3 regions of the Streptomyces sp. NPDC030143 genome follow, and region 1 is predicted to be linked to each of the others. Evidence: riboswitches for the same ligand, from Rfam matches in the RefSeq annotation. Region 1 holds a riboswitch; each other region holds the start of a gene.
What was found. A riboswitch is a leader RNA that binds a small molecule or an ion and turns the genes downstream of it on or off. The one in region 1 is predicted to bind cyclic di-AMP.

Region 1 (4,520 bases):
CGGGCGGCTCGCTCAACGGCACCACCAGCTTCGAGCGCACCAACTACTTCGAGACCATGCCCGCCCACCAGCTGGAGCTCGCCCTCTGGCTGGAGGCCGACCGCATGGGCTCGCTGCTGACCGCCCTGGACGACGAGTCCATGGAGAACCAGCGCGACGTCGTGAAGAACGAGCGCCGGCAGCGCTACGACAACGTCCCCTACGGCACCGCCTTCGAGAAGCTGACGGCGCTCGCCTACCCGGACGGCCACCCGTACCACCACACGCCGATCGGCTCGATGGCCGACCTGGACGCGGCGACCCTGGAGGACGCGCGCGCCTTCTTCCGCACCTACTACGCGCCCAACAACGCCGTCCTGTCGGTCGTCGGCGACATCGACCCGGAGCAGACGCTCGCCTGGATCGAGAAGTACTTCGGCTCCATCCCCTCCCACGACGGCAAGCCCGAGCCGCGTGACGGCTCCCTGCCGGAGATCATCGGCGAGCAGTTGCGCGAGGTCGTCGAGGAGGAGGTCCCGGCCCGCGCCCTGATGGCCGCCTACCGTCTGCCGGAGGACGGCACGCGCGCGTGCGACGCCGTCGACCTGGCGCTCACCGTCCTCGGCGGCGGCGAGTCCTCCCGCCTCTACAACCGCCTCGTCCGCCGTGACCGCACGGCCGTCGCGGCGGGTTTCGGTCTGCTGCGCCTGGCCGGCGCGCCCTCCCTGGGCTGGCTGGACGTGAAGACCTCCGGCGATGTCGAGGTCCCCGTCATCGAGACCGCCATCGACGAGGAGCTCGCCCGGTTCGCCGAGGAGGGCCCCACCGCCGAGGAGATGGAGCGGGCCCAGGCCCAGCTGGAGCGCGAGTGGCTCGACCGCCTCGGCACGGTCGCCGGCCGCGCCGACGAACTGTGCCGGTACGCCGTGCTCTTCGGCGACCCGCAGCTCGCCCTCACCGCCGTCCAGCGCGTGCTGGAGATCACCCCCGAGGAGGTGCGGGAGGTCGCCAAGGCCCGCCTGCGCCCCGACAACCGCGCGGTCCTCGTCTACGAGCCGACCGCCCCCGAAGCCGGCGCCGACCAGGACGAGAACGAGGAGGCGGCCCAGTGACCGAGCTCGCCGCGATGGAGTTCCACCCCCAGCCCCACGCGGGCGAGGCCAGGCCGTGGGCGTTCCCGGCGCCCGAGCGCGGCACCCTGGACAACGGCCTGACCGTGTTGCACTGCCACCGCCCCGGCCAGCAGGTCGTCGCCGTAGAGATCCTGCTCGACGCGCCCCTGGACGCCGAACCGGCCGGCCTCGACGGTGTGGCCACGATCATGGCGAGGGCCTTCTCCGAGGGCACCGACAAGCACTCCGCCGAGGAGTTCGCCGCCGAGCTGGAGCGCTGCGGCGCCACTCTCGACGCACACGCCGACCACCCCGGCGTCCGCATCAGCCTGGAGGTCCCCGCCTCCCGCCTCGCCAAGGCCCTCGGCCTGGTCGCCGACGCCCTCAGGGCGCCCGCGTTCGCCGACAGCGAGGTCGAGCGCCTCGTCCGCAACCGCCTGGACGAGATCCCGCACGAGCTGGCCAACCCTTCGCGGCGCGCCGCCAAGGAGCTCTACAAGGAGCTGTTCCCGGCCACCGCGCGCATGTCGCGTGCGCGCCAGGGCACCGCGGAGACCGTCGAGAACATCGACGCCGCGGCCGTACGGGCCTTCTACGAGAAGCACGTCCGCCCGGCCACGGCCACCGCCGTGGTCGTCGGCGACCTCACCGGCGTCGACCTGGGCGCGCTGCTCGGCGACACCCTGGGCGCCTGGACGGGCTCCTCGGCCCGGCCGCGGCCCGTCCCGCCGGTGACCGCCGACGACACCGGCCGGGTCGTCATCGTGGACCGTCCCGGCGCCGTCCAGACGCAGCTGCTGATCGGCCGTATCGGCCCCGACCGGCACGCGCGCGTGTGGCCCGCGCAGATCCTCGGCACCTACTGCCTCGGCGGCACCCTCACCTCCCGCCTGGACCGTGTCCTGCGCGAGGAGAAGGGCTACACCTACGGTGTCCGCGCGTTCGGGCAGGTCCTGCGGTCGGCCCCGGACGGCTCGGGTGCCGCGATGCTCGCCATCAGCGGTTCCGTGGACACCCCGAACACCGGTCCCGCCCTGGACGACCTGTGGAAGGTGCTGCGGACCCTCGCCGCGGAGGGGCTCACCGACGCCGAACGCGACGTCGCCGTGCAGAACCTCGTCGGTGTGGCGCCGCTGAAGTACGAGACGGCCGCGGCCGTCGCCTCCACACTGGCCGACCAGGTCGAGCAGCACCTGCCCGACGACTACCAGGCGACGCTGTACCAGCAGCTCGCGGCGACCGGGACGGTGGAGGCCACCGCGGCCGCCGTGAGCGCCTTCCCGGTGGACCGTCTGGTCACCGTCCTCGTCGGTGACGCCGCACAGATCAAGGAGCCCGTCGAGGCGCTCGGCATCGGCGAGGTGACGGTCGTCCGGGCCGACTAGGAGTCCGCTGAAAATCTTGGAATCACGCCCGGTTCGCCCGGTTCAACCTGATTGATGGGTACGGGCGATCCGGGGCCGGCCGGGCGGCCCGAGCGAGATCTTCAGGAGCCTTCCAGGGCGTGTTCCGAACATCCCGCCCGGTCCGCGACGCCCGGCACGGCGCCTCGCCGCGTGGTCGGGATCGTCCGCGCACACCCGGTGCGCGGACGGCCCTCCGCCTCGCGATGCACCGCACCGGACGCCGCGGGCCCCGCCCTCCGGGCGGGCGGCGCTCCTTTCGGAACACGCCCCGGGACCGGCTGCGGCACGCACGCGTGAGGGGCCCTGGTGACGAGACGGTCACCAGGGCCCCCTGATGTCCGAATTGGGGGAGAGGCTGCCTGTCTGCCCTGTGGCATGCGCTACAAAACCCGCGTTCCGTTTGGGGATTGACAGCGGGCGCGTCTAGCGTCGTCCGGGCTGTTCGTCGGGCACTGCGCCGCACCCGCGGCACCGGACAGTCATCGCCGAGTCCCCGTACGGCGCGAGCCAGGGGAGCCGGGGACCCAACTGTGCAGTCCCTGGGGTGAATCGGACGCCCGCGCGTGTCGCGAGGGTGGCCGTAGGAGACCTTCCTGCTCCGAACCCGTCAGCTAACCCGGTAGGCGAGAGGGAAGGAAAGGACCACTCAACTTCATGGCGTTCACCTGCGCCACCGGGAAGCACCGCCGTCCCAGCCGGATGAAGCGCACCACCGCCCGCGCCGCGGGCATCGCGGCGCTCACCACCACCGGCGTCATCGGCACCGTCGCCTCCTCCCCGGCTCTCGCCGCCGAGACCCCGGCCGAACAGACCGGCCTGACCCCCGTCGTCACCATCGGCCACTCCGTCGCCGGCGAGATCGACGACCAGGCCGCCGCCCAGAAGCAGGCCGCCCAGGAGGAGGCCGCGCGCAAGGAGGCAGCCGCCCGGGCCGCCGCCAGGGTCAAGGAGGAGCGGGAGGCCAGGGCCCGCGCCGCCCGCGAGGCCGAGCGCAAGCGCCTGAACACCTTCGTGGCGCCGATCACCGGTTCCTACGTCTCCACCGGCTACAGCGCCGGCGGTTCGCTGTGGTCCTCCGGCAGCCACACCGGCATCGACTTCCACGCCGCGAGCGGCACCACCGTGCGCGCGGTCGGGCTCGGCACCGTCGTCGAGGCGGGCTGGGGCGGCGCGTACGGCAACCAGGTCGTGATCCGGATGAACGACGGCACCTTCACCCAGTACGGCCACCTGTCGACCATCGAGGTCTCGGTGGGCCAGCAGGTCACCCCGGGCCTGCGCATCGGCCTGTCGGGCGCCACCGGCAACGTCACGGGCCCGCACCTGCACTTCGAGGCCCGCACGAGCGCGGAGTACGGCTCGGACATCGACCCCGTCGCCTACCTCCGCAAGCACGGCGTGAACGTCTGATCGTGAACGACTGACGACGCACGGCGACAGATCGTCCAGCCCCGGCCCGCACGGCCGGGGCTTTCGCCGTTTCACGCCCGGCCCTGTCCAAAAAATATCCATGGATTCCGGCCCGCCATCGGAAATTCCGGCCCATTGCAATAGCATCACTGACCACACGTCATTCGTCGACGTTTCACGGGGATTAAGGCGGAGGTCGGTCATGCGAATTCCGGCGCACTCGGTGTGCACGGCCATCCGGGACGACATCGTCGCGGGTGTCTACGAGCGCGGCAGCCGCCTCACCGAGGAACTCCTCGCCCGCCGCTACGGCGTCTCGCGCGTCCCCGTCCGCGAGGCCCTGCGCACGCTGGAGGCGGAGGGTTTCGTCGTGACGCGGCGGCACGCGGGCGCGTGCGTGGCCGAACCGACCGAACTGGAGGCCGCCGACCTGCTGGAGATGCGCATGCTCCTGGAGCCGCTCGGCGCCGCCCGGGCAGCCCAGCGGCGCACCGAGGCGCATCTGAAGGTCCTGCGGGGTCTCGTCCGGCTCGGCCAGGAGCGTGCCAGGCGGGGCAACAGTGACGACCTGCGCTCCCTGGGCGGCTGGTTCCACGAGACGCTCGCCCAGGCC
Region 2 (4,520 bases), on a different contig from region 1:
GATGAAGACCTCTTCGAACACACGGGACTGGGCGTTGGTGCGGTAGAAGACGGCGACGTCGCCGGCCCTCGCGTCGCCCGCGTCGGTCAGGCGGTCTATCTCGTCGGCGACGAACTGCGCCTCGTCGTGCTCGGTGTCGGCGACGTATCCGGTGATGCGCGCGCCGGAGCCCGCGTTGGTCCACAGGTTCTTCGGACGGCGGGACTCGTTGCGCTCGATGACCGCGTTGGCGGCGGACAGGATCGTCTGGGTGGAGCGGTAGTTCTGCTCCAGCAGGATCGTCGTCGCGTCCGGGTAGTCCTCCTCGAACTGGAGGATGTTGCGGATGGTCGCGCCGCGGAAGGCGTAGATCGACTGGTCGGCGTCACCGACGACGCACAGCTCGGCCGGCGGGACGTCGTCCTCGCTGGGCGGTACGTCGACGGGGTGCTCACCGGTGCCGACGAGTTCACGCACGAGCGCGTACTGGGCGTGGTTGGTGTCCTGGTACTCGTCGACCAGGACGTGCCGGAAGCGGCGGCGGTAGTGCTCGGCGACGTCGGGGAACGCGCGCAGCAGGTTGACCGTCGTCATGATCAGGTCGTCGAAGTCGAGGGCGTTGGCCTCGCGCAGCCGCGACTGGTAGAGGGCGTAGGCCTGGGCGAGGGTCTTCTCGAAGCCGTCGGTGGCCTGGGCGGCGAAGTCCTCCTCGTCGATCAGCTCGTTCTTCAGGTTGCTGATCTTGGCGCTGAAGGACTTGGGCGGGTAGCGCTTGGGGTCGAGGTCCAGGTCGCGGCAGACCAGGGCCATCAGACGCTTGGAGTCGGCGGCGTCGTAGATCGAGAACGACGACGTGAAGCCGAGCCTCTTCGACTCGCGTCGCAGGATGCGCACGCACGCGCTGTGGAAGGTCATCACCCACATCGCGTTCGCGCGCGGCCCCACGAGCTGCTCGACGCGCTCCCTCATCTCGCCCGCGGCCTTGTTGGTGAAGGTGATCGCGAGGATCTGCCCCGGGTGCACCTGGCGCTCGGCGAGGAGGTGGGCGATGCGGTGGGTGAGCACCCGCGTCTTGCCGGAGCCGGCACCCGCGACGATGAGCAGCGGGGTGTCGGAGTGGACGACGGCGGCGCGCTGGTTGTCGTTGAGCCCTTCCAGGAGGGCCGCCGCGTCGACCGCCGGGCGCGGGGCGCCGTCGCGGTAGTGGGTGTCCCGGTCCGGGGGCACGTCGAACTTCCCGCCGAACAGATCGTCCGGAACCGGCTCCGGAGCGTGATCGTCCTCGGGCGGCGGCGGGGGTTCGTCCTCGTGCCCGCGAGGGGCCTGGAGGTCCGCCAGGAAGCTGTCGTCAAAGAGGCTGCTCATCGCTCTCCGAGTCTAGGGGGCGCCACTGACAACCCGCCGCCGTCCCGGAAAACATCCCCCTCCGTCCAGGGCGTCACGGTCCGCTACACCGAAAACACCTTGGGCGACACGGTTACCGCAGGTCACGAAAATGTATCGGGCATATCACCCATCAACCTTCACAGGTGCCACACGAGTTGGCTACCGTGCCGGGCAGGCCGTACGACCCCCACCGGCGAGCCTCGCCGGGCCGCGCGGCCACCGCCGAGTCCGGTGCCCCTCGCGGAGCCGGAGCCGGGGACCCACCGAGACCTTGGGGTGAATCGGCCCACTCCCCCGACGGAGCAGGCCGTAGGGCAACCCTTCCCGCCCGAACCCGACAGCTAACCCGGTAGGCGGAGCACGGAAGGAGTCGCCTCCCTTGGCGTCGCAGCACCGCAAGCCGCGCCCCGCCGGGGGGCGCGTAGCAGGCATACGCACCCCCGCTCTCGCCACCGCCGCTCTCACCTCGGTGGCCCTGCTCTCCCAGACGGCCGACGCCGCGCCCGCCGCCGACGGCAAGCCGAGCCTGGAGGAGGTCGAGAAGAAGGTCGGCGACCTCTACCGCCAGGCCGAGTCGGCGACCGAGAAGTACAACGCCGCCAAGGAGAAGACGACCAAGCAGCGCAAGCAGGTCGACACCCTCCTCCAGGACGTCGCGCAGCGCACCGAGAAGCTCAACGACGCACGGGAGCGGCTCGGTTCCTTCGCCGCCGCCCAGTACCGCACCGGCGCCACCGCACCGGACACGGCCACCTTCCTGCTCGCGGACTCCCCGCAGGACTACTTCGACCAGACCCAGCTGATGGGGCGGCTGACCGAACGCCAGAAGGGCGCGGTCGACGACTACGTCACCGAGCAGTCGGAGACGATGAAGAAGCGTCAGGAGGCATCCCGGAGCCTCGAGACGCTCACCGAGTCGCAGAGCGAGCTGAAGACCGCCAAGGCGACCGTCCAGAAGAAGCTCAGCTCCGCGCGCGAGCTGCTGTCGCAGCTGACCGCCGAGGAGAAGGCTCGGCTGGCGGCGATCGAGAAGCAGCGGCAGGAGGAGGCGGCCCGCAAGGCGGCGGAGCTGGCCCGGCAGCAGGCGGCGGCACAGGCGGCCGCGCAACAGGGGAGCGCCGGGTCCTCGGGCACGGACACGTCGTCGCCTTCGGTTCCGTCGTCGTCCTCGCCGTCCGCCCCGGCCACGGACGCCTCCTACGCCACCAAGGCCGAGAAGGCGCTCGCCTTCGCCCGCGCGCAGATCGGCAAGCCGTACGTCTGGGGTGCCACCGGCCCCGAGTCCTACGACTGCTCCGGCCTCACCCAGGCCGCCTGGAAGGCCGCCGGCGTCACCCTCCCGCGCACCACCTACGACCAGGTGAACGCCGGCACGACGGTCTCCCTGGCCAACGCCCAGCCCGGTGACCTGGTCTTCTTCTACGACGACGTCACCCACGTCGGCATCTACATCGGCAACGGGATGATGATCCACGCCCCGAAGCCCGGCACGTACGTCCGCGAGGAGTCGATCTACTACGACGGCGAGTCGGCGATCCACAGCGTGGTGCGCCCGGCCTGAGGAAACCTCCGGCCGGTGCCGCCGGTTCTGTCCGCCGGTTGTCCGCCGGTTGGGTTGGCCGGTTGCTCGCAGGTGTCTGCCGGTTGTCCCCGGGTCGGATCCGCCGGTTGGGTTGGCCGGTTGTTCGCAAGTGTTCTGCCGGTTGTCCCCGGGTCGGATCCGCCGGTTGGCCGCCGGTCGGTCCGGGAGCCAGGTCCGCCCGCCGTGCCCGAAGGCCGTCCCTCTGCTGCGACCGAAGGCCGTCCGCCCGTCGTGTCCGCAGGCCGTCCGCCTGTCCTGTCCGACAGGCCGTCCCTCCGCCCCTCCGCCGTCCGCGCCCGTGTGCCGGTTCCCCTGGCCGGGGTGAGGCCGGTGGCCGCCGACCGGCAGACCCGTCCGCGGGGACGGAAGTCATGGGCGGACGGAGCGGAGGGGCGGAGGAGGCAGAGGTCGGCGGAGGCAGCGGGGGCGGAGCAGACGGGGCGAGGCGGCGGTGTGCGCATCCCGCCGAACCCTGCCCCCTGTCCTGCGCCCGCGCGTTGTTCCCCATGGGCATGACGGCGGCGGCGACGCTGTCCGTCGCCGCCGCCGTCGATGTCCCGTGGCTGAAGGGCCCCGGGCAGGCGCTGCTGTGGATCTCGGTCGCGGCACGGCTGGCCGTCGCCGCGGGGGCGGCGCGCTCCGCGCGCGCGGCGATCAGGTCCAGAGCACCGCGATGAAGACGTTCGCCGCGGTCAGCAGCCCGACCAGGCCGAACAGGGGTTTCTCCACCGCCTCGTCGTCCCGCTTCACATAGACGAGGCCGAGGATCACGACCAGCAGGGCCAGCTTCACCCCGATCTTGATGTTGTTGACCTCCTGGTCGTCGGCCTGGTTGAGGCCGACCAGGATGACGCCGGTGACCAGCATCGTCGCCGCGCCGTGCAGCATCGCGGGGACGAAGCGGGCCGTGCCCTGGCCCATCGCCTTCATCTGCGTGAGGAAGCCGCCCAACAGGGCGGCGATGCCGATGATGTGCAGGCCGACGAAAAGATGGATGAGTACGCCCATGAGTCCGGATGCTATTCAGCCGCCCCGAATCGCCCCGACACCGGCCCGGCCTCTGCGACGCACGTGCAGTTGTGCGTGCCGTAGCACTGTCGCGCTTCATCGCGCTCCGGATCGGCCGCATCGGTCAGGGCGCCACGCGAAGTCGTCGACCTCGGACGCTCCCGCTGACCACTTACGGTCACCGGACAATCCGCCCCTGTCACTTCCGCACATCCCGTTACCGATGTGTCACGGACGGGCTTAGCGTCCTCCCCCAGGTGACCGGCTCCCCACCGCCGCCCGGACCAGGGGCGGCAGTCGGACACCACCGCCGAGGTCCGGCGGCGGGCCCACTCCCTGTGCGGGACCGCCGCCGGCCCCGTCAGCCGCTCCCCGCGGCCGTACGTCCGTCCGCTCCCCACGGCGGGCACGGGTCCCGCCCTGCCCCGGACGGCCGAACCGACGAGGCGGTCGTACGAAAGGACGTGCAGTCCCACGTGGCAGCGCACCGCAAGCCCCGACAGCGCTCGCTCGGAAGTCACCCGGCCCGGACGGCGCTGACCATCGCCCTCGCCGGCGCGGCGGG
Region 3 (4,520 bases), on a different contig from region 1:
TCGGCACCGGGAGCAGGTGCGCGTTCGGGCCGCCCAGGTAGCGGAAGAGCGGGAGGTCGCTGGCCTCGGAGGCGGCGTGGGCGACGGCGAGGGAGACGCCGAGGATGGCGTTGGCGCCGAGGGAGCCCTTGTTGTCGGTGGCGTCCAGGTCGAACATGGCCTGGTCGATCAGGCGCTGCTCGGTGGCGTCGTAGCCGACCAGCTCCGGGCCGATCTGCTCGATGACGGCGAGGACGGCCTTCTCGACACCCTTGCCGAGGTAGCGGTTCGGGTCGCCGTCGCGGAGCTCGACGGCCTCGAAGGCGCCGGTGGAGGCGCCGGACGGGACGGCGGCACGACCCGTGCTGCCGTCGTCGAGGCCGACCTCGACCTCGACCGTGGGGTTGCCTCGGGAGTCCAGGATTTCCCGGGCTACGACGACGTCGATGGACGGCACGAGCATCTCCTTCTTGGGATGTGACGCTGGTAGTGCGGGGCCCGAGGGGTCGTGACGGACCCTTGCGGAGCCTTGCGACTAGAGCCTAACCGCCCCCGGGCCGTCGGCAGCCGACCGACCGTCCCGTGGACAGCCTGACGGTACACATTGTTCCCGTCCGGAACAAAGAGGGAGGGCGACGATTGGGCGAAATCCGGGGGGCGGGCGGGGTCGCCGCCGGGAGAGGCCGGGGAAGAGAAAACCCCGCCCCGGTGCGTACGGGGGAGAACGCACCGGGGCGGGGAGCCCGTGGGGACGGGGGGACCCTCACGAGGTCCTCAGTGTGCGGACCTCGGCTGTGAGGGGGCTGTGGCCGTCCTGGGAGCCGGGTGTCACTTCAGGTGAAGCTGCTGACCCGGGTAGATGAGGTCGGCGTCCTCGACGATGTCCTTGTTCAGCTGGAACAGCTTCTCCCAGCCGCCCTCGACCTTCTGCTTGCCGGCGATGGAGCTGAGGGTGTCGCCCTTGACGACCTTGTACTCGCCGTCGCCCTTCTTGACCTTCTTGCCGGTCGGCGTGGTGACGGTCTTCTGGGACTTCGTGGCCGGGCGCTCGGCGGAGCGGGAGGCGCTCTGCTGCTCGGTGGAGCGGGAGCCGCTGTCCGAGGAGTCGCCGGAGGACGACGAGGAGGACGAGGACGACGAGGAGGTGCCGCCGCCGTTGTACGCGGCGCCGGACAGGCCCACGCCGCAGACCGGCCAGGCACCCTTGCCCTGGCCCGCGAGGACCTTCTCGGCGATCTCGATCTGCTGCGACTTGGTGGCCTTGTCGGCGGTGGAGGCGTACTGCGTGCCGCCGTACGCGGCCCAGGTGGAGGCCGAGAACTGAAGACCGCCGTAGTAGCCGTTGCCGGTGTTGATGGACCAGTTGCCGCCGGACTCGCACTGGGCGACCGCGTCCCACTCGGAGGCGGTGGCGGCGGAGGCGTTGCCGGCCGCCATCAGCGGGGCGGCGACGGCGGCACCGGTGACACCGGCGATGGCGATGGCGCGAGTGGCCTTGGACGGACGACGGTGCTTGCCCTTGCCGGAAAACAGCATGGTGGATCCCCTCACCGACGCCTGCGAGGTGAGCTGTCGGGTTCGGGCCGGTTGAGTTGCCCGGCCACTCCTCCTGGGAGGCGTGGCTTCACCCCTAGCCGGATCCGGCATCAACTGCCGGGGCCGGCGCTTACCTTGGGTCCCCCGCTCCTGCCTACGGCGCTTGACGCGACGACTGTTCCCGGGCGGCCGCTGGCAGGATTCGGCGTTGCGGCAGCCGGGGCTCGGATTGCCGAGCGGTCACGACCGTAGACACGCGATCGGCGGAATTTCAAAGACGATCAGGGCTTCTGAGACTCATCCCACACTTTCGCCAAACCGGACATTCAGCGCGAACCATGACGTGAACTCCCGCTGTTTTTCGCGGGGTTTCCGCCCTATTCGACGCCCGTGTCCAGGGTCTGACCGGGGACGATGTCGCCCGGGTCGGCGCCGATGACGTCCTGGTTCGCGGAGTAGAGCGCACGCCATCCGCCGTCGAGCTCAAGGGAGTCGGCGATGGACACGAGCGAGTCGCCGGGCTGGACGGTGTAGGCGCTCGCCGCGCCGTCCAGGGTGTTGGCGGCGTGCCGGCCGGAGGGGGCGGTGGCGGCGCCGTCGGCCGCACCCTCGTCCGCGGTGGCGCCGCGGTGGCGGCCGGCGCCGAGGGAACCCGTGTCGACGAGGCTCCAAGAACCGGCACTCTGCCCCGAGTTGTCTGACTCGTCCGTTCCGGGGGTCGCTGTCGGCGAGCTGCCGGTCCCCTGTGAACCGCTCGCCCCGGAGCCCTCGGAGGTGCCCGGTGCGGCGGAGTCGTCCACTCCGGAGGGGGAGGAAGGGGACGAAGGGGACGACGACGGCGTATCCGTTGAGTTGCCGGCATCCGTGGAGGATTCGGCGGACGGGTCGGCGGACGCGCCCGACCCCTTCGCGGAGTCGGAGACTCCTGAGGGGTTCGACGAGCCGGACGAGCCTCTGGACAGGTCGGACAAGCCGGACGAGACAGGCGAGTCGGACGTGGCGTCCGGCACACCGGTGTCGACGCTCCCCGAGCCGGACTCCTTGCTGAGCCCGGACGTCAGCCCGCAGGTGCCCCACGCGCCGATCCCCTGGTCCGCCAGGACCTTCTGGGCGACCGCGATCTGCTGGTTGCGGCTCGCCAGATCGGGGCGCGAGGCGTAGTCGAGGCCGCCGTAGGCCTCCCAGTCCTCCTGGCTCAGGGCCAGGCCGCCGAACTCGCCGTTGCCGTCGTTGGCGCTCCAGGAGCCGCCGGTCTCGCACTCCGCCACCTTGTCCCACACCGTGCCGTCGGCGGCGCTCGCGCCGGAGGCGCCGAGCAGCGGGATGGCGATGGCCGAGCCGGTCACGCCGACCGCGACGAGGAGGGCCGGGGCCTGACGGGGGCGACGGTGACGACCGTTCCCGGAGAGCATGCGGGGGCCTTTCTCGAGACAGCAGTGCCCGCGCGACGGCTGATGCTTCCCCGCCGCGTTGACGAGTGAACGTATAGGCAGACGATCACTTGTCACAAGTTAATGCCGCGCAGATCACGTGAAGATCACAGAGTTGAGGTTCGGTCACCCTTGCTTCGCCGAACGGGCACATACGGGGCTGAACTCCACCGGCAGCGTGCGCAGCCCACGCATGATGAGCCCCCCACGCCACCTCAAGTCGGCCGGATCGGCGGCGAGTCGCAGGTCGGGCAGCCGGGTGAGCAGGGTCGCGAGGGCGGTCCGACCCTCCAGCCGGGCCAGCGGTGCGCCCAGGCAGTAGTGGATGCCGTGGCCGTAGCCGAGGTGCTGGTTGTCACGGCGGGAGAGGTCGAGGACGTCCGGGTCGGCGAAGCGCTCCGGGTCGCGGTCGGCGGCGGCCAGCACGACCAGGACGGGGTCACCGGGGGCGATGTCCTGACCGCCGAGGGTCAGCGGGCGGGTGGCGAACCGCCAGGTGGCCAGCTCCACCGGTCCGTCGTAGCGCAGGAGTTCCTCGACCCCGGACTCCAGGAGGGCGCGGTCGCCGGCGCTCAGCGCGTCCTGGAGGCGGCGACGTTCATCGGGGTGGGTGAGCAGGGCGTAGGTGCCGTTGCCGATGAGGTTGACGGTCGTCTCGAAGCCGGCGAACAGCAGGATGAAGGCCATGGCGGCGGCCTCGTTCTCGGTGAGGTGCTCGCCGTGGTCGGAGGCGCGGATGAGGCCCGAGATGAGGTCCTCGCCGGGGGCGGGTTCGGCGGGCAGGGACTCGCGCTTGCGGTGGATGAGTTCCGACAGGTAGCCGCGCATCTTCTTCACCGAGCGCGCGACACCTCCGCGCGGCCCGCCGCCGTGCCGGATCATCATTCCCGCCCAGTCGCGGAAGTCGTCCTGGTCCTCGCGGGGGACGCCGAGGAGGTCGCAGATGGCGTAGATGGGGAGCGGGAAGGCGAAGTCGTGGATGAGGTCGGCACTGCCCCGTTCGGCGAACCGGTCGATCAGCTGGTCCGTCAGTTCCTGGACGCGGGGGGTGAACTCGGCGACCCGGCGCGGCGTGAAGGCCTTGCTGACGAGCCGTCGGAGCCTGGTGTGGTCCGGCGGGTCGATGTTCAGCAGGTGCGTCATCAGCTCCGCCTTGCGCTCACCGGGAATGCCCGTCTTGCCCTTGGCGTGCGCGGGCTCGGAGTGGTGCGCGGGATTCTTGCTGAGCCGCTGGTCGGCGAGGGCCTGCTTGGCGTCGGCGTACCGGGTGACCAGCCAGGCCTCCACACCGCTGGGCAGTCGCGTGCGGTGCACGGGGGCGTGCTCGCGCAGCCACGCGTAGGCGGGGTAGGGGTCGGTGGCGAACTCCCAGGTGAAGAGTTCGGGGGCGGTGCCGTCGGGGGTGGGCTGGTCCGTCACCCCCTGACCGTATCCGCACTACTCCGCGAGCCCCTCCACACCCCGGATCGCGTCCCGGTAGGCGCGGGCCGCCGCCCGCAGCGCAGCCTCCGGGTCGACACCCTCCGCCTCCGCGCGGGCCGCGAGGGCCAGCAGCTCGTAGCCGATGCCCTCGGC

Region 2: it holds a riboswitch for cyclic di-AMP, as region 1 does, so the genes downstream of both, ACZ4YY_RS19450 (C40 family peptidase) here and ACZ4YY_RS28325 (M23 family metallopeptidase) in region 1, are expected to answer to the same signal.
Region 3: it holds a riboswitch for cyclic di-AMP, as region 1 does, so the genes downstream of both, ACZ4YY_RS23760 (transglycosylase family protein) here and ACZ4YY_RS28325 (M23 family metallopeptidase) in region 1, are expected to answer to the same signal.

What each region holds. Positions count from the first base shown of each region.
Region 1 covers NZ_JBVIAY010000019.1:151,426-155,945, reverse strand. The annotation lists gene ACZ4YY_RS28335 (M16 family metallopeptidase) at 1-1,091, shown strand, start outside; gene ACZ4YY_RS28330 (M16 family metallopeptidase) at 1,088-2,476, shown strand; cyclic di-AMP (ydaO/yuaA leader) riboswitch at 2,971-3,138, shown strand; gene ACZ4YY_RS28325 (M23 family metallopeptidase) at 3,152-3,907, shown strand; gene ACZ4YY_RS28320 (GntR family transcriptional regulator) at 4,110-4,520, shown strand, end outside.
Region 2 covers NZ_JBVIAY010000010.1:156,242-160,761, reverse strand. The annotation lists gene pcrA (DNA helicase PcrA) at 1-1,344, opposite strand, end outside; cyclic di-AMP (ydaO/yuaA leader) riboswitch at 1,576-1,736, shown strand; gene ACZ4YY_RS19450 (C40 family peptidase) at 1,745-2,926, shown strand; gene ACZ4YY_RS19445 (hypothetical protein) at 3,454-3,624, shown strand; gene ACZ4YY_RS19440 (hypothetical protein) at 3,602-3,955, opposite strand; gene ACZ4YY_RS19435 (C40 family peptidase) at 4,432-4,520, shown strand, end outside.
Region 3 covers NZ_JBVIAY010000014.1:133,256-137,775, reverse strand. The annotation lists gene eno (phosphopyruvate hydratase) at 1-436, opposite strand, end outside; gene ACZ4YY_RS23760 (transglycosylase family protein) at 808-1,515, opposite strand; cyclic di-AMP (ydaO/yuaA leader) riboswitch at 1,519-1,687, opposite strand; gene ACZ4YY_RS23755 (transglycosylase family protein) at 1,893-2,927, opposite strand; gene ACZ4YY_RS23750 (cytochrome P450 family protein) at 3,072-4,364, opposite strand; gene ACZ4YY_RS23745 (nucleoside triphosphate pyrophosphohydrolase) at 4,383-4,520, opposite strand, start outside.